One region of the Mesorhizobium sp. B2-5-4 genome, then DNA from elsewhere that is predicted to be linked to it. Evidence: predicted binding sites of a transcription regulator. Region 1 holds the regulator's gene; each other region holds the start of a gene.
The links. The regulator LexA, encoded in region 1, represses DNA repair genes until DNA is damaged. The targets are predictions, from matches to a motif close to TGTTCNNNNTGTGTTCNG.

Region 2: the regulator LexA is predicted to act here: its motif matches at 2,827-2,844, upstream of uvrA (excinuclease ABC subunit UvrA).
Region 3: the regulator LexA is predicted to act here: its motif matches at 2,713-2,730, upstream of FJ492_RS22565 (metallopeptidase family protein).
Region 4: the regulator LexA is predicted to act here: its motif matches at 4,189-4,206, upstream of FJ492_RS07690 (helicase-related protein).

Annotation. Positions count from the first base shown of each region.
Region 1 covers NZ_VFUR01000001.1:432,918-440,265, reverse strand. The annotation lists gene gltX (glutamate--tRNA ligase) at 1-59, opposite strand, end outside; gene FJ492_RS02255 (ComEC/Rec2 family competence protein) at 163-2,616, shown strand; gene lexA (transcriptional repressor LexA) at 2,610-3,353, opposite strand; gene FJ492_RS02245 (GntR family transcriptional regulator) at 3,761-4,534, opposite strand; gene FJ492_RS02240 (ABC transporter substrate-binding protein) at 4,687-5,673, shown strand; gene FJ492_RS02235 (ABC transporter ATP-binding protein) at 5,732-6,511, shown strand; gene FJ492_RS02230 (ABC transporter permease) at 6,517-7,348, shown strand, end outside.
Region 2 covers NZ_VFUR01000011.1:151,993-159,340, forward strand. The annotation lists gene uvrA (excinuclease ABC subunit UvrA) at 1-2,677, opposite strand, end outside; gene FJ492_RS16275 (hypothetical protein) at 3,377-3,628, opposite strand; gene FJ492_RS16280 (ATP-dependent Clp protease proteolytic subunit) at 3,766-4,371, opposite strand; gene FJ492_RS16285 (SRPBCC domain-containing protein) at 4,394-4,861, opposite strand; gene FJ492_RS16290 (metalloregulator ArsR/SmtB family transcription factor) at 4,912-5,226, opposite strand; gene FJ492_RS16295 (single-stranded DNA-binding protein) at 5,453-5,977, shown strand; gene FJ492_RS16300 (OsmC family protein) at 6,109-6,534, shown strand; gene FJ492_RS16305 (MarC family protein) at 6,552-7,181, opposite strand; gene FJ492_RS16310 (VOC family protein) at 7,280-7,348, opposite strand, start outside.
Region 3 covers NZ_VFUR01000020.1:47,735-55,082, reverse strand. The annotation lists gene FJ492_RS22580 (error-prone DNA polymerase) at 1-232, opposite strand, end outside; gene FJ492_RS22575 (DUF6504 family protein) at 229-1,704, opposite strand; gene FJ492_RS29295 (hypothetical protein) at 1,646-2,689, opposite strand; gene FJ492_RS22565 (metallopeptidase family protein) at 2,866-3,288, shown strand; gene FJ492_RS22560 (DUF1737 domain-containing protein) at 3,383-3,589, opposite strand; gene FJ492_RS22555 (CoA ester lyase) at 3,627-4,517, opposite strand; gene FJ492_RS22545 (DUF4173 domain-containing protein) at 5,005-5,382, shown strand; gene FJ492_RS22540 (response regulator transcription factor) at 5,386-6,078, shown strand; gene FJ492_RS22535 (ATP-binding protein) at 6,069-7,348, shown strand, end outside.
Region 4 covers NZ_VFUR01000005.1:17,550-24,897, forward strand. The annotation lists gene phaR (polyhydroxyalkanoate synthesis repressor PhaR) at 1-381, opposite strand, end outside; gene FJ492_RS07665 (acetyl-CoA C-acetyltransferase) at 678-1,856, shown strand; gene phbB (acetoacetyl-CoA reductase) at 1,965-2,690, shown strand; gene FJ492_RS29090 (hypothetical protein) at 2,788-2,988, opposite strand; gene FJ492_RS29095 (FAD-dependent monooxygenase) at 3,015-3,431, opposite strand; gene FJ492_RS28675 (hypothetical protein) at 3,343-3,699, shown strand; gene FJ492_RS07685 (hypothetical protein) at 3,838-4,074, shown strand; gene FJ492_RS07690 (helicase-related protein) at 4,373-7,348, shown strand, end outside.

The DNA of each region.
Region 1 (7,348 bases):
CCGATATGCAGATAGCCGGTCGGCGAGGGAGCAAAACGGGTGATGACCTTGTCGGGCATGGAACTCTCGGAGAACGTCTGAAGCTGAGTGCGGAGCGCGCGGACTTTCGCGCGTCGCGCGTTCATGTAGCATAGGGTGTCGAGGGCGCAAGGGGCAGACCCGATGACTGGACAAGGCCGGGGCTCGGATCGGGGCGAGGGCGCCATTGTCGGCGTCAGCGAGCGATCCCTGTTTGCGACGCCTCCTGCGATCCCGCTGCCATCGCCGCTCGTGGCTGCGCCCGCAACCCAGCCGCTGCAGGCGGATAGCCCAGCGCCAACTCCATCTCCTGCCGCACGCAGAATTGTGCGCGTGCGCCGGCAAATCGGCCCGATATCCTTTCCTCGCCTGCGTCACGGCGTGGCCAAGGCGGCGGAGCTGGAACTCGACCGGGGCGTCGCCTTCCTGCTGGTGCCGGTCTGCCTGGCCGTTGGGGCGATCTGCTACTTTTCGCTGGCGTCCGAGCCCGATTTTGCAAAGCCTGTCGCGGTCGTGGTTCTGGCGGCGGTATGTGCATTCGTCTCGCGCTCCTGGCCGAAAACCCATCTGTGTTTCATGGCACTGCTGTTGTGTGTGCTTGGCCTGCTTGCGGCGAAGGTCGAAACATGGCGAGCCGGAACCCGGATGCTGGGCTCGGAAATCTCGACGCAACTGACCGGTCGCGTGATCTCGCTCGAGGAGATGGAGAGCGGCCGCATCCGGCTGACCATGGACGTGATTTCGACCGCCCGGCCGAAACTGCGCTACGCGCCTGAAAGGGTCCGGCTTTCGGCACGCAAGATACCGCCCGAAATGACCGCCGGCTCGCATGTCACAGGCTATGCCAAACTGCTGCCGCCGACCGGCCCGGTGCGGCCGGACAGCTACGACTTCTCCTTCGACAGCTATTTCGCCGGCATCGGCGGCAGCGGCTTCTTTCTCGGCAATCCAACGGTCGTCTCCGCCGAAGCCGGTGAGATGCCGCTGCCGGCACGCGTGTTTTCAGGCATCGAAAATGCCCGCGAAGCCATCGCCGACCACATCAGGGGCAGCATTGGCGGCGCCGAAGGCGAGATCGCGGCGGCGCTGATCGTCGGCGTGCGGGCCGGCATTCCCGATGAAATCAACGAAGCGATGCGGCGCACCGGCATCTATCACATCATCTCGATTTCAGGTCTGCATATGGCGCTGGTGGCCGGCACCATCATGGGTCTGCTGCGCGGCGCCTTCGCGCTGTTTCCAGGGTTTTCCGCGCGCCGGCCGGTGAAGAAATACGCCGCCGCCGCCGCACTGTTTTCGATCGCCGCCTATCTCGTCATTTCGGGCGTCGTCGTCGCGGCCGAACGCAGCTTCATCATGCTGGCGGTGATGCTGATCGCCGTCTTGTTCGATCGCGCGGCGCTGACCATGCGCAATCTGGCGATCTCGGCGATCGCCGTTATCCTGGTTTCGCCGCACGAGGTCGTCGGCCCGAGTTTCCAGATGTCGTTCGCGGCAACCGCAGCCTTGGTTGGCGCCTATGCCGGCTGGGCCGACCACCATGCGGGAAAGACGAGGCCTCCGCCGCCAAAGCGATCCCTACCCGGGTTTCTGACGCGAAAATTCCTCTTGGCGACAGGTGGATTGGCCATGACGTCCATCATCGCCGGCAGCGCGACGGCACTGTTTGCCATCTGGCATTTCCAGCGGGTGTCGCCGCTCAGCCTGTTCGCCAATCTGGCCGTCATGCCGATCGTGTCGATCGTGATGTTCCTGGCCGTCGCTAGCGCGTTGCTGATGCCGTTCGGGTTGGATTGGCCGGCTCTCTACCTCATGGGCAAGGGCCTGACAGCGATGATCGCCATATCGGCGTGGATATCGGAGCGCTCTCCGGTCGATGGAGTCGGGCTGATTTCGCAGCAATCCGTGCTGCTGGTCACCGTCGCGTTGGTCATCGCGACGATGGCGACGACGTGGCTCCGGCTCACGGCGGTGCCATTCGCGCTTGCCGGTCTGTTGACTGTGTCGCACACGCGCGCGCCCGATGTGCTGATCTCGGAAGATGCGCGGCTGGTGGCTCTGTCGATCGGCAATGGCGAACTGGCCGTCAACCGGGAACGTCCGAACGAATTCGCAGCCGACAATTGGAAACGCGCTCTGATCTCCGAAACAATCGTCCTACCGGAAATGTTCGAGGAGACGGACGGGCAATTCGATCTTGCCACTCCCACCGACCTGCCGCTGGGATCGCCGTTCTATTGCCGCGAAGGCCTGTGCCTTGCCAGGCACCCTTCCGGCGCGATCATCGCCTATGTCGAGGATCGCAAGAACACCTGGAAGGCCTGCGCCTTCGCCGACCTGATCGTCGTCAATGACGCGACCGCCTATGACACCTGTCATAATCCGCTGGTTCTCGTCGTCACCAAACGCCAGCTCGCCCGCAAGGGGAGTGCCGCCGTTTTCTTCGATCCCCAATCGGCCACGACGCCGGCTGAGATCGAATTCGCCGTCGACGGACCATACCGGCCTTGGCACGAGCAGCGAAAATTCTCACGCGAGGCGAGGGGGCTGGCCCCCTATAAAAAGGCCGACAAGCCCGATGGCAAGCCAGTTCAGTAGCGCCTGATCAGCCCGACGAGCTTGCCCTGCACCTTGACCCGATCCGGTCCGAAGATGCGTGTTTCGTAGGCTGGATTGGCGGCTTCGAGCGCGATCGAGGCGCCCTTGCGACGGAACCGCTTCAGCGTTGCTTCCTCCTCGTCGACCAGCGCCACGATGATTTCGCCCGGACTTGCTGTATCGGCATTGCGGATGATGACCGTGTCGCCGTCGAAGATACCGGCCTCGATCATCGAGTCGCCCTTGACTTCCAGCGCATAGTGCTCGCCGCCCATGATCATGTCCGGCGGCACCGAAATCGAATGCGTCTGATGCTGGATAGCATCGATCGGCACACCGGCGGCGATACGACCCATGACCGGGATGGACACGGCTGAAACCGCATCATCGTCGTTGCCGGCCGCGGCCAGGCGGGAAGGCGCCGTCGCCGGCCTGATCTGGCGGCCGAGACTGCCTTGGCCAAGGCTGCCCTGGATGACGCTTGGCGAGAACTTCTTTGCCGCATTGAGGCCCGGCGCGATCGAGTCCGGCAGCCGCAGCACTTCCAGCGCGCGCGCCCGATTGGGTAGCCGGCGAATAAAGCCGCGTTCCTCCAGCGCCGTGATCAGGCGATGGATGCCCGATTTGGAGGCAAGATCGAGCGCTTCCTTCATTTCGTCGAAGGAGGGCGGTATCCCGCTTTCCTTGAGCCGTTCGTGGATGAACATCAGCAGTTCATGTTGCTTGCGTGTCAGCATGGCGGCCCCCAAGGCATTGAACGAAAGGTCTGACCAGAATCGAAAAAACAAACCCAGAACAAACACTATCCGTTCCAGTTGTGTTCCGCAACCGTTTAAAGTTTAATGAATTTGTTAACGCGTCTGAAGTTTTTTGCCGCGACAGCGGACTGAGGCCGATCCTTTCCACGATCGGCAGGCATTGAAATCGTTTTGGTTAATGGCCTGTGGCCTATCCACTGATGGGCCTTGGCATCAGTCTTTCGGGGGGCTCTTCGCGGGTGGATTGTACAATTTATGGATCCATTATTCGCGGAACGAAACGAAATCAAAACGCCAACGATTGGTAGCTTAGGGGCGGCGATGGACCCAGGCGTTTGGCCCACTCCGGCCAGCGCATGCCAATAGGCGTCGCGCAAGCATTGAAGTCACCCGGAACCCGCTTGCAAGCTGCCGGCGCGGGCGGCGTATTTGGTCGCGCCGCTGTCTTCGCTATGGACATAGACGTGCAGGGTATAGCCGATATGCGCCGTCATCAGCGCCTTGGCCCGCTCGACGTCACGATCGAGTGCAGCTTCCATGATCGCTGTATGGTGTTCGATCGCAATCGCTTCGCACAATGCCTCCATTGCCTCTTCATAACCGTCCTTCAGGCCAGCCGCGGCCCGCAATGTCGGCGCCAGGCCGAGAAAACGATGATGCCGTCGCAGCTGATCGGCGATGGTCGAGCGGAATCGCATGAGCCAATTGGAAGTCGCCGCGCTCAGCAGCGCCGCATGGAAAGCTTCGTGGTTCTCGTCCCATTTATCGACGGCCGCATCCGAAGGATCGTCGACCGCGGTCTTGCAACGGGAGAGCCGGTAGTGGGCGGTGACAACGGCATCCTCCCACTCCTTGCCGCCTTTTTCCATCGATTCGAGGAACAGGGGTATCTCGACCACCATCCTGGCGCGTGCCAGGTCCTCCAGTTCGGCCCGCGATACCGGAGCGACGGTAAAACCACGATTGCTGATGGCGGTGACAAGGCGTTCGGCCTCTAGCCGCGACAAGGCTTCGCGCAACGGCGTCCAGCCAACACCATAGGTGCCGCGCAGCGCACTCAGCTTGAGCGGGGCCCCGGGCATGAGGCGCGTCGTCAGGATATCGCGCCGCAACAGCTGATAGGCTGCCTCCGTCTTTGTGGAGATCGTTTGATCCTGCATCGCGGTCCACCCATGGTCTGGCAAAGAAAATTATATATGATGTTGGGGCATGGCAAGAATTATATATAATGTTTGACACGGGCCGGCGGACTGACCATGATCGCCGCAGTAGCCGCGCTGGAAGCGGCGTCGATCAAATCTGGGAGGAAATGATGTTGAAGTCGAAATCCGCTTGGCTGTCGGGTTTGTTCTTGGCCGGCGCATTGGTGGTGAGCGCCGGCAGTGCCGCCGCCGATCAAATCCGCATCGGCATCGCCAATTTTGGCGAGCATCCGCAATTGAACGCCGCCATAGCCGGCTTCAAGAAGGCGCTGACAGACAACGGCTTCGTCGACGGCAAGGACGTCGTCTATACGGAGAGCCATACCAATTTCGATGCATCGCTGGTGCCGCAGATGATCGCAAAGCTGCAGGCCGAGCAGCCCAAGCTGATCTACACCATCACCACGCCGGTCTCCCAAATCGCCAAGAAAGCGCTCGCGGGCTCCGGCATTCCGATCGTCTTTGCCGCGGTCACCGATCCGGTGGCGGCCAAGCTCGTGCCGTCGTGGGACTCGGGTGATGAAGGCATGACTGGCGCCACCGATCTTCAGGATGTTGCCGCGGTGATGGCCTTCACCAAGAAGCTGTTACCAAACGGCAAGCGTTTTGGTGTGCCTTACAATCCCGGTGAAGCCAACGACGTTGCCCTGATCGAAAAGATCAAGGCGGCGGCACCGGCCGCCGGTTTCGAGGTCGTGGAAGTCGGCATCGACAACGTCAATGACATTCAGCAACGCATCGCCTCGCTCGCCGGGAAAGCCGATGTGATCTACGGACCGACCTCGAATCTGATCCAGCCGGCGATCGCAGCTGTCTCGGCCGCCGCGCGCCAGGCCGGTATCCCGGTCGTCAACGCCGATGACAGCGCGGTCCGCAACGGCACCGTGCCGGCGAGCTTCGCGGTCAATTATACGCAGGTCGGGATCAACGCCGGCAACATCGCGGCCGAAGTCCTCAAAGGCAAGGATCCCAAGACGATCGCGCCGTCACGCCCGGCCTACAAGGACCACATGGCGTTGATCTCGCGCAAGGCGATGGCTGCGTTCGGCATCGAGATACCGGCTTCAATGGCCGATTGCGGCTGCATCGTCGACTGACATCGGCGCTGTGAGGGTGACGGCGCGGGCGCTGTCACCCCGAGGTCAGGGAGGAACGATGCTCGAGATCCGATCCGCGCGTAAAGTATTCTACAAGGGCCAGGCTGACGAGAAGATTGCGCTGGACGGCCTCAGCCTGTCGCTGGCCCCAGGCGAGTTCGGCATCGTCATCGGCTCCAACGGGGCCGGCAAGAGCAGCATGCTTAATGCCATTTCCGGCGCTCTGATCCTCGATTCCGGCCAGATTCTGATCAATGGCGCCGATGTGACTGGTATGCCGGTGCACAAGCGCGCCTCGAGACTGGCTCGCGTATTCCAGGATCCGATGCGCGGCACCGCCGCCAGCATGACGGTTGCTGAAAACATGCTGCTGGCTGATTTGCGCGGCAGCAAGCGCACCTTACGCCAGGGGCTGAACGCCACCCGCCTCGCGTCCTACAGGGAACGCCTGTCGATACTGGGCCTCGGCCTTGAAAACCGCCTCGACACACGCGTCGACCTGCTCTCGGGCGGGCAGCGGCAATCTTTGTCGCTGATCATGGCAGTCGGCGGATCGCCGGACTTGCTGCTGCTCGACGAACATACCGCGGCACTTGATCCGCGCACGGCCGAGATTGTCATGCAGGCGACGGTGCGCGCCGTCAGCGCGCTGAAGCTGACGACTATGATGGTGACCCACAACATGCAGCACGCCGTCGACTATGGCAGCCGCGTGATCATGCTCGACGCGGGCCGCGTCCTTCTGGAAGTTAGCGGCGAGGAGAAGGCGAGGGTCACGGTTATCGATCTGATCGGCCATTTCTCCGTCAAAACCGACCGCATGTTGCTGGCGAGCTGATCACCATGGGTTTTGTTCAGGACATTCTCGCCAGCTTCGTCGCAATCATGCCGGTCACCCTGGCGCAGAGCCTGATCCTGGCCTTGGTCGTGCTCGGGATCATGATCCCGTTTCGCATGCTGAATTTTCCCGATCTCACCAGCGAAGGCGCTTTTCCGCTGGGCGGCTGCGTCTGCGGCGTTCTCCTTGCCGCCGGCGCATCGCCGCTGATGGGCATCGCCGCCGCTCTTGTCGCCGGCTTCGCTGCGGGCTGCTGCACCGCCTTCATCCATCTGCGCTTCCGCATCCACACGCTGCTTGCGGGCATCCTGATGATGACGATGCTCTACAGCATCAACCTTCGCATCATGGGCAAATCCAACCTCTCCGTGTTCGGCTCGCCGACGGTGTTCGACTGGGTGCCGTTCGCGCGTCCGGGTTTTCCCGCCAGCAAGATCGTCGTCGCTGGCCTTCTCGCGCTTATTGCCTTCAAGCTGCTCTACATGTTCTTCAGGACCGAGAAGGGCACGGCCGTGCGCGCCGTGGGCGCCAATCCTGACATGGCCGAGGCGCAAGGCATCAATGTCTGGGCCGCGACCATAGGCGGTGTCGGGCTGGCGAGCGCGTTTTCGGCGTCAAGCGGCGCGCTGATGGTGCAGTCGCAGGGATTCGCCGACGTCAATATGGGGCTGGGCATCCTCATCAACGGCCTTGCGGCGCTGATGATCGGCGAAGCCGTCGTCGGCAAGCAAACGGTCTGGCGGCAACTGCTGGCGCCCTTCGCCGGCGCGATCATCTACTACCAGCTGGTGTCGTTCTGCCTTGCGGCCGGCATGCCGCCGCCCGACCTGAAGCTTG
Region 2 (7,348 bases), on a different contig from region 1:
ACAATTTGGCGACATCGTGGAAGTGCAGGCCGGTGGTCGGCTCATCGAGGATGTAGAGCGTCTTGCCGGTTGCCTTGCGCGACAGTTCTTTGGCCAGCTTGATGCGCTGCGCCTCGCCGCCGGACAGCGTCGTCGCCTGCTGGCCGATGTGGATATAGCCCAGCCCGACCTGCTTCAGCGTCTCCAGCTTGTCGCGCACGCCAGGCACGGCGGCGAAGAAGTCGACGCCTTCCTCGACGGTCATGTCGAGCACGTCGGCGATCGACTTGCCCTTGAACAGGACGTCGAGCGTCTCTCTGTTGTAGCGCTTGCCGTGGCAGACGTCGCAGGTGACGTAGACGTCGGGCAAAAAGTGCATCTCGATCTTGATGACACCGTCGCCCTGGCAGGCCTCGCAGCGGCCGCCCTTGACGTTGAAGGAGAAACGTCCCGGCTGATAGCCGCGCGCCTTCGCTTCGGGAAGACCCGCGAACCAGTCACGGATCGGCGTGAAGGCGCCGGTGTAGGTGGCGGGGTTCGAACGCGGGGTCCGCCCAATCGGCGACTGGTCTATGTCGATGACCTTGTCGAGGAATTCCAGCCCCTCGATGCGGTCATGCTCGGCCGGATGCTCGCGCGAGCCCATGATGCGGCGCGAGGCCGCCTTGAACAGTGTCTCGATCAGGAAGGTCGACTTGCCGCCGCCGGACACGCCGGTGACGGCGGTGAACGTGCCGAGCGGGATTTCGGCGGTGACGTTCTTCAGATTGTTGCCGCGCGCGCCGACGATCTTCAGCCGCCGGTTCTTCTTGGCTTCGCGGCGCACGCCAGGCGTTGCCACTTCGAGTGCGCCCGACAGATATTTGCCGGTGATCGAATTGGGGTTGGCCATCACCTGCTGGGGCGTGCCCTGGGCGATGATCTCGCCGCCATGGATGCCAGCGGCGGGGCCCATATCGACGACATAGTCGGCGTGCAGGATGGCGTCCTCGTCATGCTCGACGACGATCACCGTGTTGCCGATGTCGCGCAGATGCTTGAGCGTGTCGAGCAGGCGCGTGTTGTCGCGCTGGTGCAGGCCGATCGACGGCTCGTCCAGCACATAGAGCACGCCGGTCAGCCCAGAGCCGATCTGCGAGGCCAGCCGGATGCGTTGGCTTTCGCCGCCCGACAGCGTGCCGGAATTGCGCGACAAAGTGAGATAATCGAGCCCGACATCGTTGAGGAAGCGCAGGCGCTCGCGGATTTCCTTCAACACGCGGACAGCGATCTCGTTCTGCTTGTCGTTGAGCTGCGCCGGCAGGTCGGTGAACCATTTGTCGGCGTTGCGGATCGACTGTTCCGTCACCTCGCCAATGTGCTTGCCGGCAATTTTCACCGCCAGCGCTTCGGGCTTCAGCCGGTAGCCCTTGCAGACCGGGCAGGGCGTCGCCGACATGAAGCGCTCGATTTCTTCGCGCATCCAGGCGGATTCGGTCTCTTTCCAACGCCGTTCGAGATTGGGGATGACGCCTTCGAAGGTCTTGGTGGTCTTGTAGGAACGCAGGCCGTCATCATACTGGAAGGTGATCTCGCGCTCGCCGGTACCGCGCAGGATCGCCTCCTGGGCTTGCGCGGAAAGATCCTTGAACTTGTCGCCGAGCTTGAAGTCGTACGCCTTGCCCAACGCCTCGAGCGTCTGCGAGTAATAGGGCGAGGTCGATTTCGCCCATGGGCTGACGGCGCCGTCGCGCAGCGACACGTTTTCGTCGGGCACCACGAGGTTGGGGTCGATGGCGCGCTGGCTGCCGAGACCGTCACAGGTCGGGCAGGCGCCGAACGGGTTGTTGAAGGAGAACAGCCTGGGCTCGATTTCCGGAATGGTGAAGCCGGACACCGGGCAAGCGAACTTTTCCGAGAACAGGATGCGTTCATGCGTCTCGTTCTTCGACTTGTTGACCGAATCCTCGCCGGTCTGGCTGGCGTCGAGCGGCTTGTCGGCGAACTCGGCCACCGCCAGCCCTTCGGCCAGCTTCAGCGCCGTCTCGATGGAGTCGGCGAGACGCGTGGCAAGGTCGCCGCGCACGACGATGCGGTCGACGACAACGTCGATGTCGTGCTTGTATTTCTTGTCCAGCGCTGGAACGTCGGCGATTTCATAGAAGACGCCGTCGACCTTGACGCGCTGGAACCCTTTCTTCTGCAATTCCAGCAGTTCCTTGCGGTACTCGCCCTTGCGGCCGCGCACGATGGGCGCCAGCAGGAACAGGCGCGTGCCTTCCTCGACCGCGAGTACCCGGTCGACCATCTGGCTGACCGTCTGGCTCTCGATCGGCAGGCCGGTGGCCGGCGAATAGGGCACGCCGACACGGGCAAACAGAAGCCGCATATAGTCGTAGATCTCGGTGACGGTGCCGACCGTCGAACGCGGGTTCTTCGACGTGGTCTTCTGCTCGATGGAGATGGCCGGCGACAGGCCGTCGATCTGGTCGACGTCGGGCTTCTGCATCATTTCGAGGAATTGCCGTGCATAGGCCGAGAGGCTTTCGACATAGCGGCGCTGGCCTTCGGCATAGATGGTGTCGAAGGCCAGCGACGATTTGCCGGAGCCCGACAGGCCGGTCATGACGATCAGGCTGTCACGCGGCAGGTCGAGATCGACGTTCTTCAGATTGTGTTCGCGCGCCCCGCGAATGGAAAGGAATTTATGGTCGGCCATCGCCGGTCGCCGCCTCAGATCTGGAATTCGTGGGATTGGCGGGTTTTCCTAGCCATCCCCTATGTAGGTCTTTTTGCCGCCACGTCGAGAGACGCCACAACTCCCGACAGAAGTCGTTTAACCGTCTTTCGCGCGAAGGGGCAAGCGGAAAGAACAAAGGCCGAACATGCTCCTGACAAAACTGTGCGGAAACTGACCTGGACGTAACCTTCCGGTGATCACATTTTTCCGTAACCGGCTATTGATGGTTGACGCGGCCAACTCACGGGAGCAGTCTTCGGAAGTCAGCGAAGCTGGCCGTCTTTCGATGGCCTCGCCGCCCCAAGGCGGCCTGCGAGACGCCGCAGGCATTTGCGATTGCGCTTCGCCACGACGATGTCGCAACGGACACAGGAGCGGAGCATGACGCCACCGGATAGTCCCCCAGGGCTTCAGTTGTCACTGGAGCCGCGGCAGGCATAAGTGCCAGAGCAGGCGTTTGCGCCACCCGACAAACCGTGACCTGCCGTATTCGTCAAAATCAGAGACTATTGGTCGGATCGTCGGCTGAATGCCGCGAAGCATCCGAAATCAAACGCCGGCAGTACACTCCCGGGAAGCATGGATTAAGAATCCAACAAAAAGCCCCGTCCGTTTGCCCAAGGCACGGCGGGGCTGTTTTTGGGCGTGGGCTTGAGTTCGCAGGCCTCCGACCTCGGCCTACCTTGGCGGCTTGATCCCGCCAACTCCGACATCGACCGTGATGCTGCCGGAAATCCTGACATCCGTATTGCCGATCTTGAACTGCCCATTGCCGCTGCTGGGGAACGCGTCGTCGGGTTCGGGCACCGGGGCCGGCTTGGCGATGCGATAGTCGCCGGCCACGCCGGGCAGGGCGCTCTTTCGCGCTGACGATGAAGCGTCGTCGGCAAGTGCCGAACTGGACGCAAGGCCGACGATTGCGAGCACCATGGCGCCGGTGACACGGTGCGATGTTCTGGGTCGATGAGTGTCGGTCATTCCTCTTTTATAGGGACCTGCCGCCACCGGAACCAGACCGATATCGTCAAATCTTCGACACCTAGCAGGATTTGATCTGGGGCTCTGCCTCACGCCGCTTTCTTGCGGGTGTCGAAAACATGGTCGACAATGCCCCATGCCTGGGCCTCGCGGGCAGTCATGAAATGGTCGCGGTCGAGCGTGCGTTCGACCTCTTCATAGCTGCGGCCGCAATGCTGGGCGTAGAGTTCGGTCATATGGCGTTTGGTCTGGCCGATGCGTTCGGCGTGCCGTTGGATGTCGGAAGCCTGGCCCTGGAAGCCGCCCAGCGGCTGATGCAGCAGGATGGTGGCGTTCGGCAGCGCGATGCGGCGCCCGGCCGAGCCTGCCATCAGCAGGAACGATCCCATCGATGCGGCAAAGCCCATGCACACGGTCGAGACCGGGCAGCTGATATATTGCATCGTGTCGTAGATGGCGAAGCCGCTGGTCACCATTCCGCCCGGCGAGTTGATGTAGAGCGAGATCTCCTTCCCGGGATTGTCCGATTCCAGCGACAAAAGCTGCGCGCAGACCAGCGCCGAGACGTCGTCGTTGATCTCGCCGTTGATGAAGACGATGCGCTCGCGCAGCAGTCGCGAAAAAATGTCGAAGGCACGTTCGCCGCGGCTCGATTGCTCGATCACCATCGGCACAAGGCTGGCAACACCACTCATTTCTCTTCTCCGATTTCCGTGTTCAGGCCGCGCGCGGCAGCAGAAGGCGTGGTGTGTTCGCGGCAATAGGCTTTCCGGCCCCGCGCAGCGAAAGCCGGCAGCCGGCCCCCGCCATCGCAACAGCGGGCATCGCCTTGCGGGCAAAGCCGTCATGGACGATGCGCAGATGCGTGCCGCCGGAAATGGTACGGGCGAGTGTGAAGGTGACGGTGCTGTCGAGCGGTTGCGCCGCATCGTCGGACTGCTCCCGCCAGGAATAGCGCAGCAGGCGCTCGGGCTCGGCGTCGAGGATCTCGCATTCGATCGGCGCGTCAGGCCCGGCGAAGGCAAAGCGGCTGCCGGTCCGCGGACTGATGTCGTTCGGCATCATCCAGGCGGCGAGCAATTCCGGCACGGTCAGCGCCCGCCACACTTTTTCCGGCGGCTCGGCAAGGTCGTATTCGAATTCGAGCGCCTCTGGAGCGACCTTGGTTTGGTTTGCGTCTTTCATTGATCGCCCGTCTTTCATTGATCGCCCGTCTTTCATTGATCGCCCGTCTTTCATTGATCCATGTCCTTCAAAACGGCCTTCAGTTTTTCAATGCGTTCCGGCCAGAACGTCCGATAGCGTTCAATCCAGGAGAGCAGCGGGGCAAGCCCCTGCGGATCGGCGCGATAATAGGCGTTGCGGCCGGCCCGCCGCTCGACCACCAGGCCAGCGCCGCGCAACACCGCCAGATGCTGGGAGACGGCCGGCTGCGACACCGTGAGGCCGCTGCGCAGTTCCGACACGCTCATCTCGCTCGCCGCGAGACGCTCGAAGACGGCGCGGCGCGTCGGGTCGGCCAAGGCGCGGAAAATCTCTGCTTCGATCATGACGAAAGCATAAGTCGATACTTATCGATTTGGCAAGCACTGTTTTGAGACCCATATGCAGCGTTCGGGCATTGCTGCCATTCCTTGACAATTGGGGGCAATGCACATAGGAACGAAAAGGGAACAAAAACCTTGTGGGAAAAGCCAGCCTTGGCAGGCGGCCAATATCGGCAGCCTGTAAGGTGCTGCGACAAAAATTTGTTTCGGATGAGCGCGGAGAAATATCATGGCGGGTAGCGTCAATAAGGTCATTCTGGTCGGCAATCTCGGGGCGGACCCTGAAATCCGCCGCCTGAATTCGGGCGAGCCGGTCGTCAACATCCGCATCGCCACCTCGGAAAGCTGGCGCGACAAGAATTCCGGCGAGCGCAAGGAAAAGACCGAGTGGCACAATGTCGTCATCTTCAATGAGGGCATTGCCAAGGTGGCCGAGCAATATCTGAAGAAGGGCATGAAGGTTTATGTCGAGGGCCAGTTGCAGACGCGCAAATGGCAGGACCAGACCGGTGCCGACAAATACACGACCGAAGTCGTGCTGCAGAAATTCCGTGGCGAACTGCAGATGCTCGACGCGCGCGGCCAAGGTGAGGGCGGTCAGGTCGGCGGCTACAGCGGTGGCGGCAGCAGCCGTGGTTCCGATTTCGGCCAGTCGAGCCCGAACGAAGGTTTTAGCCGTGGCGGCGGTGGCGGCTCCAAAGGGGGCGGTGGCGGTGGCTCGTCGCGCGAGCTGGACGACGAGATACCGTTCTGATCGGAAGCCATACCAAACGGCGAATGCTTGTTGCTTGAGATGCCCCGAGGGTCCTGCACGGACTTTCGGGGTTTTGCATTGTTGATTTTGAGCCGACAGTCGGCGCGATCAACGACTGAAAGGATGGAGCGATGAAGGCACGTGTCAAATGGGTCGAGGAGCGCACCTTTGTTGGCGAATCCGGCAGCGGCCACAAGGTCGTGATGGGCACGGCGTCCAGCCCGGAAGGCAAGACGCCGGGACCGAGCCCGATGGAGCTGGTGCTGATCGGCACCGGCGGCTGCTCGGCCTATGACGTCGTGCACATCCTCGAGAAGGGGCGCGAGGCGGTCGAGGACTGCGTCGTCGAACTCGACGCCGACCGGGCCGAGACCGACCCGAAAGTGTTTACCCGCATCCATATGCATTTCATCGTCAAGGGCCGTGCGCTGTCGCGCGACAAGGTCAAGCGCGCGATCGATCTTTCGATCGACAAATATTGCTCGGCTTCCGCCATGATGGCCAAGACGGCCACGCTTACGCATGATTTCGAGATCGTCGATACAGCGGCGAAGTAGGTTGAGCGGTATACCGCTCAACCGGCCATCAGCGCCTTGATGCCATCTGCCACGAACTGCACGGCCAGGGCCGCCAGGATGACGCCGAGCAGGCGGGTCAGGATCGAGCGGCCGGTCTGGCCGAGGATGCGGTCGATGCGTTCCGATAGCACGAACACCAGATAGGTTATGACGAGGCAGACGAAAATGATGCCGACCAGGGCCGCCTGCGCGGCAAAGCCCTGAAACGAGCCGGAGAGCAGCACCGTCGCTGAAATCGCGCCAGGCCCGGCGATCAGTGGGATCGCCAGCGGGAAGGCGGCGATGTTGTGGATCATGTCCTTGGTGATGGCGACGTCGCCGATCTTCTCCTTACGGTCCTGCCGGCGCTCGAAGACCATTTCGAAGGCGATGAAGAACAGCAGGAACCCGCCGGCGACGCGGAACGCCGGCAGGGTGATGCCGAACACCGACAGGATAGAGGCGCCGGCCAGCGCAAACAACGCCATCACCAGAAAACCGATGATCGAGGCGCGGACGGAAACTTGGCTGCGCTCCTCGCGATTCATGCCGCGTGTGACGGCCAGGAACAGAGGCGCCAGGCCGGGCGGATCGATGGTCACGAGAATGGTGACGAAGGCATTGAACAGGCTGTCGAAACTCGGCATCGCTGACCCTCCCACCGGGCCAGGCCCGTACCCGCATTGGTAGTGCAAAGCCCGGTCGGTGGGAACTGTCAGGACTGCGAAACTACAGCTCTCGACGGTTAGCCGGCAGTGCCGCAATAGGCCTCCAGGCGATAGCCGTCCGGATCGACGACGAAGGCCGCGTAGTA
Region 3 (7,348 bases), on a different contig from region 1:
CGTCACCAAAAACCAGCCGGCAGCCGGGGTGATAGGCAAGCTTTTCGACCTTGGCCTGCTGCCAGGCGCGCACCACGCCGGCCACGCTGTTGCGGTCGGCGAGCCCGATCGCGGAGAAGCCCATGAGCTTGGCCGCGACCACCAGTTCCTCGGGTTTGGAGGCGCCGCGCAGGAAGGAGAAGTTCGACTGGATGCCGAACTCGGCATAGGGAATGACGGTCAGCGCGTTCATGCGAAGACCCCGTGCATGAACCAGCGCGGCGGGATCTGCGAGACGCCGTACAGGCCTTGCCGGTAGAGCCAGTAGCGGCGGCCATCGGCATCCTCGATACGGAAATAGTCGCGTGTCGATGCCGCCGGATCACCTGGCGCCTCGCGCCACCATTCGGCGGCGATGCGCTCCGGACCTTCGGCACGGGTAACGCGGTAAAGTGCACGGCGCCAACGAAAATGCAGCGGCGGTCCCTCCGGCATTTCGGTGGCCGGCACATCGATGGGCTCGGGCGCGCGGAACAGCCGGATCGGCCGTTCCGGCGGGAAGATGGTCATCGGCACCTGCATCCTGTCCGGCTTCTTCGGCGGCGTGGTCCGGCGCGGCGCCTCGCTGAAGGGGACGATGGCGACGGCGCGTTCGGGCAGATGGCTTTCCACGGGAACCGGCTGCAGAACCGCGCCCTCGCCGAGGCGGGCGCGGATACGGTCGGCGAACAGGGCGATGTCGGCGCCATCATCCACCGCCTCGCCGGTCAGATCGGTCTGCTGCGTGTCGAAAGCGGCGACGGCCAGCACCGAGAGGCGCACCAGGTCGAAGCCAAAGCCGGCATCGATATGCTGCTCGAGTGCTGCCAGCCTTTCATGGAACAATTTCCGGATCAACGAGGGTTCGCGCATCGGCCGCGAGGTGCCGAGCGCGATGCGGCTGACGGCGCCGTCGACGCGAAAGAGCAGCAGCGCCAGCGTCCGAGCACCTTCGCCGCGGCGTTCGAGGTCGGTCTTCAAGGTCGTCGCCAGCATGCCCACCAGCCGTTCTATCTCCTCCGTCAGCGTGACGGGCTCGGCGAGATGGCGTTCGACGGAAAGCGGCGCGACGGGAAGGCGCGGTGAGATCGCTTCGTCGAGACGGCCAAGCGCCTGGTCGAGGCGCTGGAGCAGCAAAGCGCCGAAGCGGCGGGCGAGCGGCGCGCGCGGCGCGGCCATGACGGCGCCCGCCGTGCGCAGCCCCACACTTTCCAGGCTGGTCCGGGTTTCCGGCGCTATGCGGAGGGCGGCCAGCGGCAAGGGGGCAAGCAAGGCTTCCTCCTCGCCCGATACAACGATGCGGCCGCCGCAAAAGCGTGCCGCCGCCCAGGCCGCCCCGGGCGTACCGGCAAGCCCGGCGCGGACGTCGAACCCCTGGTGGAAGAAGCGCGACAGGATCTCGTCCAGCATGGCGCGTTCACCGCCGAACAGATGGGTGCAGCCGGTGACGTCGAGGAACAGGCCGTCGATGCTGTCCAACGCGACCAGCGGCGTGTAGCGGTCGCACCAGTCGGCAAGGCCCGCGAGCAGGCGCCGGTCGGCCTCCGGATCGGCTTCGACGATGTCGATCGACGGATGCATGGCGCGCGCATCGGCAATCCCCATGTCCCGCTTCAGGTGCAGCGCCTCAGCTCGCTCGTCGAGGGCCGAGATGCGCTGCGCGTTGCCCTGGCGGTGGCTGATCACGAGCGGTGGGTGAGATGGCCGCGGATGATCCGGCGGCCGGGAACGCCAGGATTTCCCCAGACGCTGCCGCAGGATTCTTTCGGTCGCCAGATAGGGAAACCACAGGGACAGGATTCTCTGCCCATTCGCTGCCTCCACCGTGTCTTTCCTCGCCCCTTCTTTCCTCGAATCTGCATTCATCGGGGTTCCACTCCAGTGTGAATTGTCCAGGCAGGGCCGTGCGGCTCTTGCCGATGCTGATGGTGAAGGCGGGATAGCCGATCGAGCCGGCGAGCGGCCCGGCGACCGTGGCGCGCGGCACGGCCGGCGCCGACGCGGCGATCAGACGGACAGGCGCCGCCGTCGGTTCCGGCTCGGCCGCCTGCCGCAGCAGGAACACCGGCCGGCCGGTAGCTTGCGCCCGCGCATGCAGGCGGCGTGTCGCGGTCAGGTCGAGCCGCTGCGGATTGCCGCGGATTTCCAGGATAACGGCGGCAAGCGCGGTCATGCGGGCCGCTTCCTCGGCGACCCACAGCGCATCGACAAGCCTGGGCGCCTCGGAAAACAGCAATTGCCCGGGTTCAATGCCAAAGCAGCCATGCAGCCCCCTGGCGTAGGGAAAGCCGGCCTCGTGGAAAATTTCCGATGTCCCGATCCATAGGATGGGCAGCCCCTGCGCCCGGTTGAGGATCAGGCTGACGAGCGACAGAGCGAAGCCGGCGACGGCTCCCGCATCGCGGGTCTCCAGGCCATGGATTTCGGTCAGGGCGGCTTTCGGCAGGCCGCCGCTGAGCGCGGCATCGAGCCGCTCGATGCCGATGGGCAGGAAAGCATCCGGCAAGGCCGCGGCAAGGCCGCGCCGGACGATCGTCAGATCGCTGCCGGCGCCGGCATCAAGGGTTGCCGCCGCCGGCGCCTGCAGACGCTCGGGCAGCGTTCCCTCTATTTTCGCGATCTGGCGGCGCAAGGAAAAAACAGTCTCCCGCGCCACGGCGGTCATCGCCATGACGGTCAGCTTCCACTCACAATTGTTCCTGTTATGTTCTCTAGGATTCCAGAGGCGATCCGAAGAGTCAAGCAGAGTCATGAGGAATTTATTCCTCCCCTGGGCGACACCGGCCTATAGGCGTCATTTGCCTCGATCAGTGCGAAAGCCTATATGCCGGGATCAAAGGACAAAGCATGGCCCGCATTTACAAGACCCGCACCTGGCATGGCGAACTTGCGCCCTCGATGGAGGAACTGGAGTTCCTGGCGCTGGAGGCCTACGCCCATCTGCCGGAGGAATTTCGCAAGCTGACCGGCGAGATCATCATCCAGATCGCCGAATTCCCGACCGACGAGATCATGGACGATTTGTCGCTGGAGACGCCGTTCGACCTGCTCGGCCTGTTCGAGGGGCGCGGCATCGCCGAACGCTGGAACCCGCAAACCGGCGAAGGCCCGAACCGCATCACCCTCTATCGCCGCGCCATGCTCGACTACTGGGCCGAGAACGAGGAATCGCTGGGCGACATCGTCACCCACGTGCTGATCCACGAGATCGGCCACCATTTCGGCCTGTCGGACGATGATATGGAGAAGATCGAAGAGGCTGCTGAGTAGACCACTTTCGTCACCCTAGGGGTCTGCGCCGCCTCGCTTGGCTCCTTGCTTTACCCTAGGATGACGAAAAGAGAGGAGCCTCCGCGCTTTCCACCTACCAGTCGCTGAGCTTGGTATCCGGCCCGTATTCCTGGCCGTCGACATCCTTCACCACGGCCTGGCCGCAGCGCATGGTCTTGGCTTTCTTGTCATAGGCGTAGGTCGGCGAGCCGAACAGATGCCAGCCTTTGTTCAGCGCCGCCGTCACCTTATGGCAGAAGCTGGCGTCGTCCGGGGCGGTGAGAAAGCGGTAGAGTTTCATCGTCCAATTCCTGTCATGTATCCCAAGTCGACGAATATCATGCGCCGATGGCGGCGGCCTTCGCCAGCAGTTTTTCGGCCTGCGCCAGGTGCAGTCGCTCGACCATCCTGCCATTCAGCGCGATGACGCCCTTGCCGCTGTTTTGCGCCAGCGCGAAGGCATCCTTCACCGCGCGCGCCTCGGCCAGCGCCTGCGCCGACGGGGCGAAGGCACGGTTGGCGGCCTCGATCTGCGATGGATGGATCAGCGTCTTGCCGTCAAAGCCCATGGCGGCGGCCTGAGCGCACTCGCGCGCAAACGCATCCGGATCGCGAAAGTCGTTGAACACCCCGTCGAGCATGTCGAGGCCGCCGGCGCGCGCCGCCAGCAGCATCTGCATCAGCCATGGCAGGAGATAGGCGCGGTCCGGCGTTGCCAGCACGCCGGTATCCTTGATCAGGTCATTGGTCCCGGCAATGAAACAATCCAGCCGCGAGGCGGGGTCACGGCCGAGTTCGGCGATGGCGCCGATGTTGAGCATGGCCTTGGGGGTCTCGATCATCGCCCATAGTTTCACGGTGTCGGGAGCAAAATTGTCGTCCAGCACATCGCCGACCTCGAGCACGTCGCGCGGTGTGTCGACCTTTGGCAGCAGGATGCCGTCCGGTTCCGCCTTGGCGACGGCCGCAAGATCGTCAGTGCCCCATTCGCTGGACAGCGCATTGACGCGCACCACCATCTCGCAGCGCCGGCCATTGTGGTCGGCATCAGGACGATTGGCGAAAATGCCAGCCAGTTTTTCGCGCGCGGCGATCTTGTCGGCGGGGGCAACGGCGTCCTCCAGATCGATGATGACGGCGTCGCAGGCAAGCTGGGCGATCTTGGCCAGCGCCTTCTCGTTGGAGGCCGGGACATAGAGCACGGAGCGGCGCGGGCGGTAGGGTTCCATGTCCGATCTATGCCGCGTGTGGTTGGTCGAGGCAAGCGTCCGCCCGGTACCTGACACGCGCCAACCGCGAAAGCTTGCGCTGCGACCCTTTGGGCGCAAGGCGATGCGAGGCTTGCGCCTAGTGCCCTATGTCCGTTTGCGGCGGTTACCAGGTGGTTCCCCGCTCCGTCTCGGCTTCGCCGAGCCACCTCTGCTCCCTCCGGAGGGAGAGGGAAAGGAGCCTGGCTGGGGCGGCGCCAACGTCTGGAACCGATGGCGGGCAGCGCACCAGCCCTGCACGAAAACTGCACTCGCCTGCGGAAAACCTCCTCCGATCCGCCGCATCGCTTCCCTGCCAGCTTGCGAGACAGGCGGCATGCACAAGCGAGCAAAACCCGTCTGCCCTATCGGCTGCGCAGTGAAGGCTGGTGGCTGGTCGACCCGCCACGCGCCAAGCCCGCCGCAATTGTCATCCCCTTTGTCCGCCCGCATCGCGCTCGGAAAATCCATGGCCGCGGTCCGCCAATCTTCCGACGTTATCCCTAGCGCTTATGCCTGCTGTTTCATCAACTTCGCCGTGCTGATCGCCAACTACAATGTCGACCATTCCGTTGAAATGACCGGCCAGGGCATTCCCCTCGACGCCTGGTATCTGCGCTCGCTCGGTCCGGGCGCGTTTCCGGCACTCGATCGCTTCTTCGATCATCAGAACAAGACCCCGGACGCGGGCGCTGTCCGCGAACTTGAAGGATTGCGGGCCAGCGACAGCGTCCAGCGGAACTGGCGTGGCTGGAGCTTTCGTGACTGGCGCCTGCTTCGATATCTCGACAGCAAGGGGTCGCTCGTGCTTCCTCAGCCTTCGCTACCTTCCTTGCCGGACCGCTGACCGATGCCGCATCACATTCTTGTCGCCGACGATGACCCGCATATCCGCGAAGTGATCTGTTTCGCGCTGGAAAAGGCCGGCATGAAGACGGCTGCCGTGTCCGATGGCGCCGCCGCCCTGCAGGCGATCGAACGGCGCACGCCCGACCTTGTCGTGCTCGACATCGGCATGCCGGAGATGGACGGGCTGGAGGTCTGCCGGCGGCTGCGCCAGCGATCAGACGTGCCGGTGCTGTTCCTGTCCGCGCGCGACGAAGAGATCGACCGCATCCTCGGGCTCGAAATGGGCGGCGACGATTATGTGACAAAGCCGTTCAGCCCGCGCGAACTGGTCGCCCGCGTCAACGTCATCCTGCGGCGCGCCCGCCCGGCAGGGCCCGAACCGGTTAACGACAGGCAGTTTACCCATGGCAAGCTCACGCTAGTGCCGGCCAGCCATAGCGCCGGCTTCGACGGCCGGCCGCTTGCCCTGACCGGAATAGAATTCTCGATCCTGAAAGGGTTTCTGGCGCGGCCCACCCACGTGCTCGATCGCGACGCGGTGATGGCCAGTGCCTATGCCGGCAAGATCCATGTCGCCGACCGCACCGTCGACAGCCATATCCGCAACATCCGCGCCAAGCTGGCGGCGGTCGGATGCCTGGATGCCATCGAGACGGTACACGGCGTCGGCTTCCGGCTCGGCCGATGCGGCTGACGACCTCAAGCAAGTGGAGCGGCCGCAAATGGCGGCCGCGCCTCGCCACGGTCGTCGTCGCCATCCTGATCCTGGTCATGGCCTTGCCGCTGGTCGGCCTGTTCTTCTTCCGCCTCTACGAAAACCAGTTGATCCGCCAGACCGAGGCGGAGCTGATTGCGCAGGGTGCGGCCATCGCCGCCATCTATGCGCAGGAGGTGCGCGACGCCGGCATTTCACCGGAGAAGCTCGGCGTGCCAATGCCTGGGGCCAATGGCAGCGCGAGCCGAGGCGCCGATTCGCCTTATCGGCCGATCGAGCCGCAGCTCGATCTCGCCTCGGATTACGTGCTTGCGACCCGGCCGGCGGGGACGCCCGCGACGGCCGATCCAGCCTTCGCCGCGATCGGCGCGCGGCTGACCGGCATTCTCGACGCGACGCAGAAAACCACGCTGGCCGGCTTCCGGCTGCTTGATCCCACAGGTGTCGTCATTGCCGGGCGCGACGAGATCGGGCAGTCGCTTGCCGAGGTCGAGGAGGTGCGTGAGGCGCTCGCCGGGCGCTATGCCAGCGCGCTCAGGCTGCGCATCCCCAACCAACCGCCGCCGTCGCTCTATTCGGTCAGTCGCGGCACCAGGGTGCGCGTCTTCGTCGCGCTGCCGGTTGCCGTCGCCGGCAAGGTCGCCGGCGTGGTCTATGTCTCGCGGACGCCCAACAACATCATAAAACATCTCTATGGCGAACGCGGCAAGGTGACAGCGGCGGCGATCGCCATCCTCGGCGGCACGCTGCTCATCGGCCTCGTCTTCCTGCGCACCGTCAGCCGGCCGATCTATGCGCTGATCGACCGCACCCAGCGCATTGCCGCCGGCGAGCGCGGCGCGATCCGGCCGCTCGACCATCATGGCACGCGCGAAATGGCCGAATTGTCCGCCGCCTTCCTCGACATGGCCGAAAAACTGCAGGCGCGCTCGGACTCGATCCAGACCTTCGCCACCCATGTCTCGCATGAACTCAAGTCGCCGCTGACGGCGATCCAGGGCGCTGCCGAACTGCTGCGCGATTCCGGCTCGGCGATGGACGATGACGAGCGGCGGCGCTTCTCCAACAACATCGTCACCGATGCCGGACGGCTTAATTTGCTGGTGCGGCGGCTGCTTGACCTGGCACGGGCCGAAAACCTTGCACCGAGCGGCGAAAGCACCTCGGTCGGTGCAGCGCTGGCGCTGCTCCCCGTCGACACCAGGCTCGCGGTTCGCGTCGAGGCCGGCGGCGATCTGGCCTTACGCAT
Region 4 (7,348 bases), on a different contig from region 1:
CACGTCCAGCGGCGACTTGCCGATGGCGCCCTTCATCTGCTCGCGGAACCGCTCCTGTTCCTTTGAGAAGGCGATCATCGACTGTTCGAGGAAACTCGGCACGATCATCTGCATCTGGTCGCCGTAGAAGGCGATCAGCTGGCGCAGGAACGGGATCGGCAGCATGTTCTGCCCATCCTTGTTCTCCAGCTCGAAAATGATCTGGGTCAGCACCGGATGGGTGATGTCGTCACCGGTCTTGGCGTCCTGGACGGTGAATTCCTCGCCCTTCTTGACCATTTCGGCCAAATCCTCGAGCGTCACATAGGTGCTCGTCCCCGTATTATAGAGGCGGCGGTTGGCGTATTTCTTGATAATGATCGGGTCGTCTTTTGCGGCCATCTGCATCCTCCCCGGACACCGGCACGCCTGAGTAAGCAGCCGGTAACGATTGCGCCCTTTTTGAGGATATGCGCAAAAGCCTTACAATTCCAAGCAGTTTGTGCACTGCGGGATCATATAATGCTGCATGGCAGGCTAAATATGCTGCGCAGCAGCGGCTGGGCCACCGGAGCGGCGAGACTTGGCTTGATTGCGGCGCATGGGCGCCATGCCGATTTCCGGTTTGACTTGGGATTGGGAAAGGGCAAGAAAAGTCCTCAACGGCACAACAACACCCTTGAAGTCTGGAGAAGAAAATGTCCGCTTCCATCGTCATTGCCAGCGCCGCGCGCACGGCTGTAGGCTCCTTCAACGGCGCCTTCGCCGCCACGCCCGCGCATGAACTCGGCGCCGTCGTCGTCCGGGAACTTTTGGCGCGTGCTGGGGTCGAACCGGCCGAGATCGATGAAGTCATCCTCGGCCAGGTGCTGACCGCGGCGCAAGGCCAGAACCCGGCCCGCCAGGCCTCGATCCTTGCCGGACTGCCCAAGGAGACCACCGCCTGGGGCCTCAACCAGGTTTGCGGTTCGGGCATGCGCGCCATCGCGCTCGGCATGCAGCAGATCGCCACCGGCGACGCCAAGGTGATCATTGCCGGCGGCCAGGAATCGATGTCGCTGTCGCCGCACGCCGAGCACCTGCGCGCCGGCGTCAAGATGGGCGACTACAAGATGATCGACACCATGATCAAGGACGGACTGTGGGATGCCTTCAATGGCTACCACATGGGCAACACCGCCGAGAACGTCGCCCGCCAGTTCCAGATCACCCGCGACGATCAGGACCAGTTCGCACTGGCCTCGCAGAACAAGGCCGAGGCCGCGCAGAAGGCGGGCAAGTTCAAGGACGAGATCGTCGCCTTCACCATCAAGGGCAAGAAGGGCGACACGGTTGTCGATCAGGATGAATACATCCGCCACGGCGCCACGATCGATGCCATGACCAAGCTGAAGCCGGCCTTCGACAAGGATGGCACGGTGACGGCCGCCAATGCCTCCGGCATCAATGACGGTGCCGCCGGCGCGCTGCTGATGAGCGAAGCGGAAGCCGCCAGGCGCGGCATCACTCCGCTGGCGCGCATCGCCTCCTGGGCGACCGCCGGCGTCGATCCGGCGATCATGGGCACCGGACCCATTCCCGCTTCACGCAAGGCTTTGGAACGGGCCGGTTGGTCGGCAGGGGATCTCGACCTTGTCGAGGCCAACGAGGCGTTCGCCGCACAGGCCTGCGCCGTCAACAAGGACATGGGCTGGGATCCCTCGATCGTCAACGTCAACGGCGGTGCCATCGCCATCGGCCACCCGATCGGCGCCTCGGGCGCCCGCATCTTCAACACGCTGGTCTTCGAAATGCGCCGACGCGGCGCCAAGAAGGGGCTGGCCACCCTATGCATCGGCGGTGGCATGGGCGTCGCCATGTGTGTGGAGGCTTTCTGATAGACTTTGAAACGGGCGGCGCAAGCCGCCCGTTTCACATGTGGTGCCTGTATAGATCCAGTGCCTGCCAAGCCCGACAACAGGGCGATTTCAAAAAGGGGAAAATGCATGACCAAGGTTGCAATCGTCACAGGTGGATCGCGCGGCATCGGCGCGGCGATCTCGATCGCTTTGAAGAACGCCGGCTATTCGGTTGCCGCGAACTACGCCGGCAATGACGAGGCGGCGGCGAAGTTCAAGGCGCGGACCGGCATCCCGGTCTACAGATGGTCGGTCGCCGACTATGACGCTTGCGCGGCCGGGATCAAACAAGTCGAGGCCGACCTCGGCCCTGTCTCGGTACTGGTCAACAATGCCGGCATCACCCGCGACGCCATGTTCCACAAGATCACCCGCGAGCAGTGGAAAGAGGTCATCGACACCAATCTGTCCGGTGTCTTCAACATGACCCATCCGCTGTGGAGCGGCATGCGCGACCGCAAGTTCGGCCGCGTCATCACCATCTCCTCGATCAACGGCCAGAAGGGCCAGGCCGGTCAGGTCAATTACTCCGCCGCCAAGGCCGGCGACATCGGCTTCTCGAAGGCGCTCGCCCAGGAAGGCGCCCGCGCGGGCATCACCGTCAACGTCGTCTGCCCGGGCTACATCGCCACCGAGATGGTCAAGGCGATAGACGAGAAAGTGCTTAACGAACGCATCATCCCGCAAATCCCGGTCGGCCGCCTTGGCGAACCGGAAGAGATCGCGCGCTGCGTCGTCTTTCTCGCTTCCGAAGACGCCGGCTTCATCACCGGCTCGACCCTCACCGCCAACGGTGGCCAGTACTTCGTCTGATCAAACCGTGTAGCCAAATCTGAAAGTGCCGGCAGTTCCGCCGGCGCTTTCATTTTTGATGCTCGCCCATACGGACACGGAAGCGGGCGCTGTCGATTCATGCGACCAGCTTAAGTCCGCTTTTCGTGGACTGCTTGCGTACACCCGATTGTGATGGTGCCGGCAGCTTGGCCATATCGGCCCGGCTGAGACCTGACAGCTTCAGTGAAATCTTGCGCTTGGCGATCGGGTTGATATTGACGAAGCCGAGGACGAGGTTGCGCAGGAAGCGCCGGAACGGGGTGCGCGTGAGTGCCATGCCGGTCAGCCTGCCCGCGAGGTCAATCACTTCCTGCGCTGGACGGCGAAGCGTCTCGTAAAGGTCGAGTTCGCTTTCGCGCGGATGCCGTTGATCACGTCGCCGAGTACTTCTCCCAGCACCACGGCATCGATCAGAACGGTGTTCATGCCTTGACTGCCGGCGGGGCTGTGCACATGGGCAGCATCGCCTATGACGAACAACGACCGATGGCGATAGGACTTGGCGATGCGATGATGAACGCGAAAACGTGTACTCCAACTCAGGTCGAGCACCTTCGCCGGGCTGCTTCGCAGCAAGGATGAGCTGTTCGCCAGGGCGGCGCTGTTCGACCTGCAACTGCCCGCAACGCAGGTGACCGACCGGGCTTCCATCGGCGACGCAATCATCCGGCGTTTTCTTCGCACTTGGGAGAATTCTCCCAGCGCCACCGGCATGGTCATTCTGCTGCGCTCGGCTGCGTCCAATGAATTCGCCGCGGAGAAGGTGCGCGACGTATTCGCCACTCAGGTCCGGCCGGTTGTGGCACCGTTCGGCGACCCCTCCGACGCCGGCCGGCGCGCCGGCCTCGTCGCCAGCCAGTTGCTGGGTCTGGCGACGTGCCGATATCTGCTGCGGTTGCCGCCCGTCGTGGCCTTATCGCACGAAGAAATCATCAGGGATGTCGGTCCGGTCCTGCAGCGCTATGCAACCGGGGTGGATACATCCTGAACCGGCGGCGAGCATTGCTGTGCGCATGATCACGACATTATCGGACCTCCCAACCCGACATGTCCTGTTCCGGCACGCAAAGGTTAATGGCGGCAGCGCGTCTGTGCGAAACCCTGTGGTCAAGCCTGTGGATTCTCGGTGGATAAGCTGTTCACAACACAAGATATTGGGGGAACAAAAGGAGAAAAAACCGCTGACGCTGATTTGTCGCCGATTCGTTCCGGCTTTGAGCGCAATGTTAACATTAATGGCCGCGATCGCCTGCTATTCCTTAATGTCGAGTTCAGAAAGATTAACGATTTCATAACTTTGAGCGGGGCATACCGATCCTCCCGCATCCTTCACAGGCAAAGATTAACGGCAAAGCCCGCCTAGCACAAAACGGGCCAATCCGGTGATTCAGCATGTGGTGAGACTCGAGGTCCCAAAATCCATATCTAGCCGTGAACAAAAGCTGAACCTGACGGAGTCACCGATTCGTCGCTGATTCGTTCCAGACTCGTTCCAACTGTTAAGCAGGGGCTGATTTGCGGGCTGACGCGGACGTCTTCGGAAACCGGTTGGAACATTCCGCTTTCGCTTCGCGCCCGAAATCCCTATGTGTCGGCTGTCATACGCGCCGTCCAGGCATGCTCCCGACCACGAGAGGCCAGAAAGCCTTATTTCCGAGCCGATGAACATCCAGCAGAAACACACCGAGCCGCTGATCCTGTCGGGCCGCGACGTGACCGCAGTGCTTGGCCCCACCAACACCGGCAAGACCCATCTCGCCATCGAGCGCATGGTGGCGCACGAAACCGGCGTCATCGGCCTGCCGCTGAGGCTGCTGGCGCGCGAGGTCTACACCCGCGTCTGCGAGAAGGTCGGCGCCCACAAGGTGGCGTTGATCACCGGCGAGGAGAAGATCCAGCCGCAAGGCGCCAAATATTCGGTCTGCACCGTCGAAGCCATGCCGCGCGAGACCGACGCCGCCTTCGTCGCCATCGACGAGGTGCAACTGGCCGGCGACCTCGAGCGCGGCCATATCTTCACCGACCGTATCCTGCATCTGCGCGGCCGCCAGGAAACGCTGCTGCTCGGCGCGGCCACCATGCACGGCATCCTCCAGCGGCTGCTGAAGGGCGTCTCGGTGGTGACGCGGCCGCGGCTGTCGCATCTGGCCTATGCCGGCTCCAAGAAACTGACCCGCCTGCCACGGCGCACCGCGATCGTCGCCTTCTCCGCCGACGAGGTCTACGCCATCGCCGAGCTGATCCGCCGCCAGCAGGGCGGTGCCGCCGTCGTGCTCGGGGCGCTGTCGCCCCGCACCCGCAATGCCCAGGTGGCGCTGTTCCAGTCGGGTGATGTCGACTACCTCATTGCCACCGACGCGATCGGCATGGGGCTTAACCTCGATCTCGACCATGTCGCCTTTGCCCAGAACCGCAAGTTCGACGGCTACCAGTACCGCAATCTGACGGCGGCCGAACTCGGCCAGATCGCCGGCCGCGCCGGCCGGCATCTGCGCGACGGCACGTTTGGCGTCACCGGCCAGGTCGATCCGCTCGACGAGGATCTGGTCCAGAAGATCGAGGGCCATGACTTCGACCCGGTGAAGGTGCTGCAATGGCGCACCGCGCAATTCGATTTCGCCAGCCTCGATGCGCTGAAGCGGTCGATCGAAACCAACGCCCCAGTCGAGGGCCTGACACGCGCGCTGCCGGCCGTCGATGCACAAGCGCTCGAACATCTCTCCCGCGACGAAGGCATCCGCGCGCTCGCAACCAACGCCAAACGTGTGGCGCTGCTGTGGGAAGCCTGCGCGCTGCCCGACTATCGCAAGATTGCGCCGGCCCAGCATGCCGATCTCATCGCCTCGATCTACATGGACCTCGCCCGGCATGGCCATGTCGACGAAAATTACATGGCCGAGCAGGTGCGCCGCGCCGACACCACCGAGGGCGACATCGATACGCTGTCGCACCGCATTGCCCAGATCCGCACCTGGACATTCGTGTCGAACCGGCCCGGCTGGCTGGCCGATCAGGCACACTGGCGGGAAAAGACGCGCGAAATCGAAGACAGATTGTCGGATGCGCTGCATGAGCGGTTGACGAAACGCTTCGTAGACCGCAGGACTTCCGTCCTCATGCGGCGCCTTAGAGAAAATACCATGCCTGAAGCCGAAATCAGCCCTACCGGAACCGTCCTTGTCGAAGGCCATCATGTCGGCGAGTTGCAAGGGTTCCGCTTCACCGCCGACCAGACCGCCGGCGGCGAGGACGCCAAGGCCGTGCGCACGGCCGCGCAAAAGGCGCTGGCCGCCGAATTCGAGGCACGCGCGGAGCGCTTCGGCGCCTGCGCCAATGGCGATCTCGCGCTCGGTTCGGACGGCACGCTGCGCTGGATCGGCGCGCCGATCGGCACGCTGGTTTCGGGCGAGGACGCGCTGAAGCCGCGTCTGGTGCTGCTGGCAGACGAACAGCTGACGGGCCCGGCGCGCGACAGGGTCGCCGCGCGCGCCGAACGCTTCGTCAATTTCCAGATCGAATCCCTGCTGAAGCCACTGGTCGACCTGAAGAATGCCGAGCAGATTTCCGGCATCGGCCGCGGCATCGCCTTCCAGCTGGTCGAGAATTTCGGCCTCATCAATCGCCGCGACATCGCCGAGGAGATGAAGTCGCTCGACCAGGAAGGTCGCGCGGCACTTCGCCGGCTCGGCGTGCGCTTCGGTGCCTACCACGTCTTCGTGCCGGCGCTGATCAAGCCGGCCCCCGCCGGACTGGTGACCTTACTCTGGGCGCTGAAGAACGACGGCAAGGACAAGCCTGGCTTCGGCGACGTCGTCCATGCGCTGGCGTCGGGCCGCACCTCGGTGGTCATCGATCCGGCCTTCGACAAGGCGTTCTATAAGCTTGCCGGCTACCGCAATCTCGGCCGCCGCGCCGTACGCATCGACATTCTCGAGCGGCTGGCCGACCTGATCCGCCCGGCGACCAACTGGAAGCCCGGCCTCGGCCAGCGACCGGACGGCGCCTATGACGGCCAGTCTTTCATGGTGACGCCGCCGATGATGTCGATCCTCGGAGCCACCGCCGACGACATGGAAGAGATCCTCAAGGGCCTAGGCTATCGCGCCGAGCCGAAACCGGCTGCTGAAGTCAAGGCACGGCTGGAAGCGCAGGACACTGCCGCGCGGGAAGCCGCCGCAGCCAAGCAGGCAGCCGAAGAGGCAGCTCGCGCGGAACAGGCCAAGGCGGCGGAAGAGGCGGCAGTGGAAGCCGCAGTAACGGAAGCCGGCGCTGTAGATGCGGCCGCGGAGGTCGAGGGTTCGGCAACGGCAGCCGCCGAGGCCGCCATCGAAGCTCCGGCCGAGGTCATCGCGGAAACGGCAGCAGAGCCTGTCGCGCAAGAACAGGCGGAAGCCACGGCCGAAGTTGCGGGCGAACAGGCGCCGGTAGCCGAAGCCGCCGTTGAACCGGTCGAGCCGGCGCCGGTTGAACCGCAGACCGAACCTGAAACTGCCGAGATTGACGCCGCGCCCACAGAAGAGAACGCCGCAGCGGCGGAGCCGACCGTCGAGGCCTCCGCGCCGACGGAAGCCACCGAACCAGTGGCAGTTGCGGACGCTGCCGGCGAACACGCGCAGGAAGCCGAAGCGCCAAAGCCG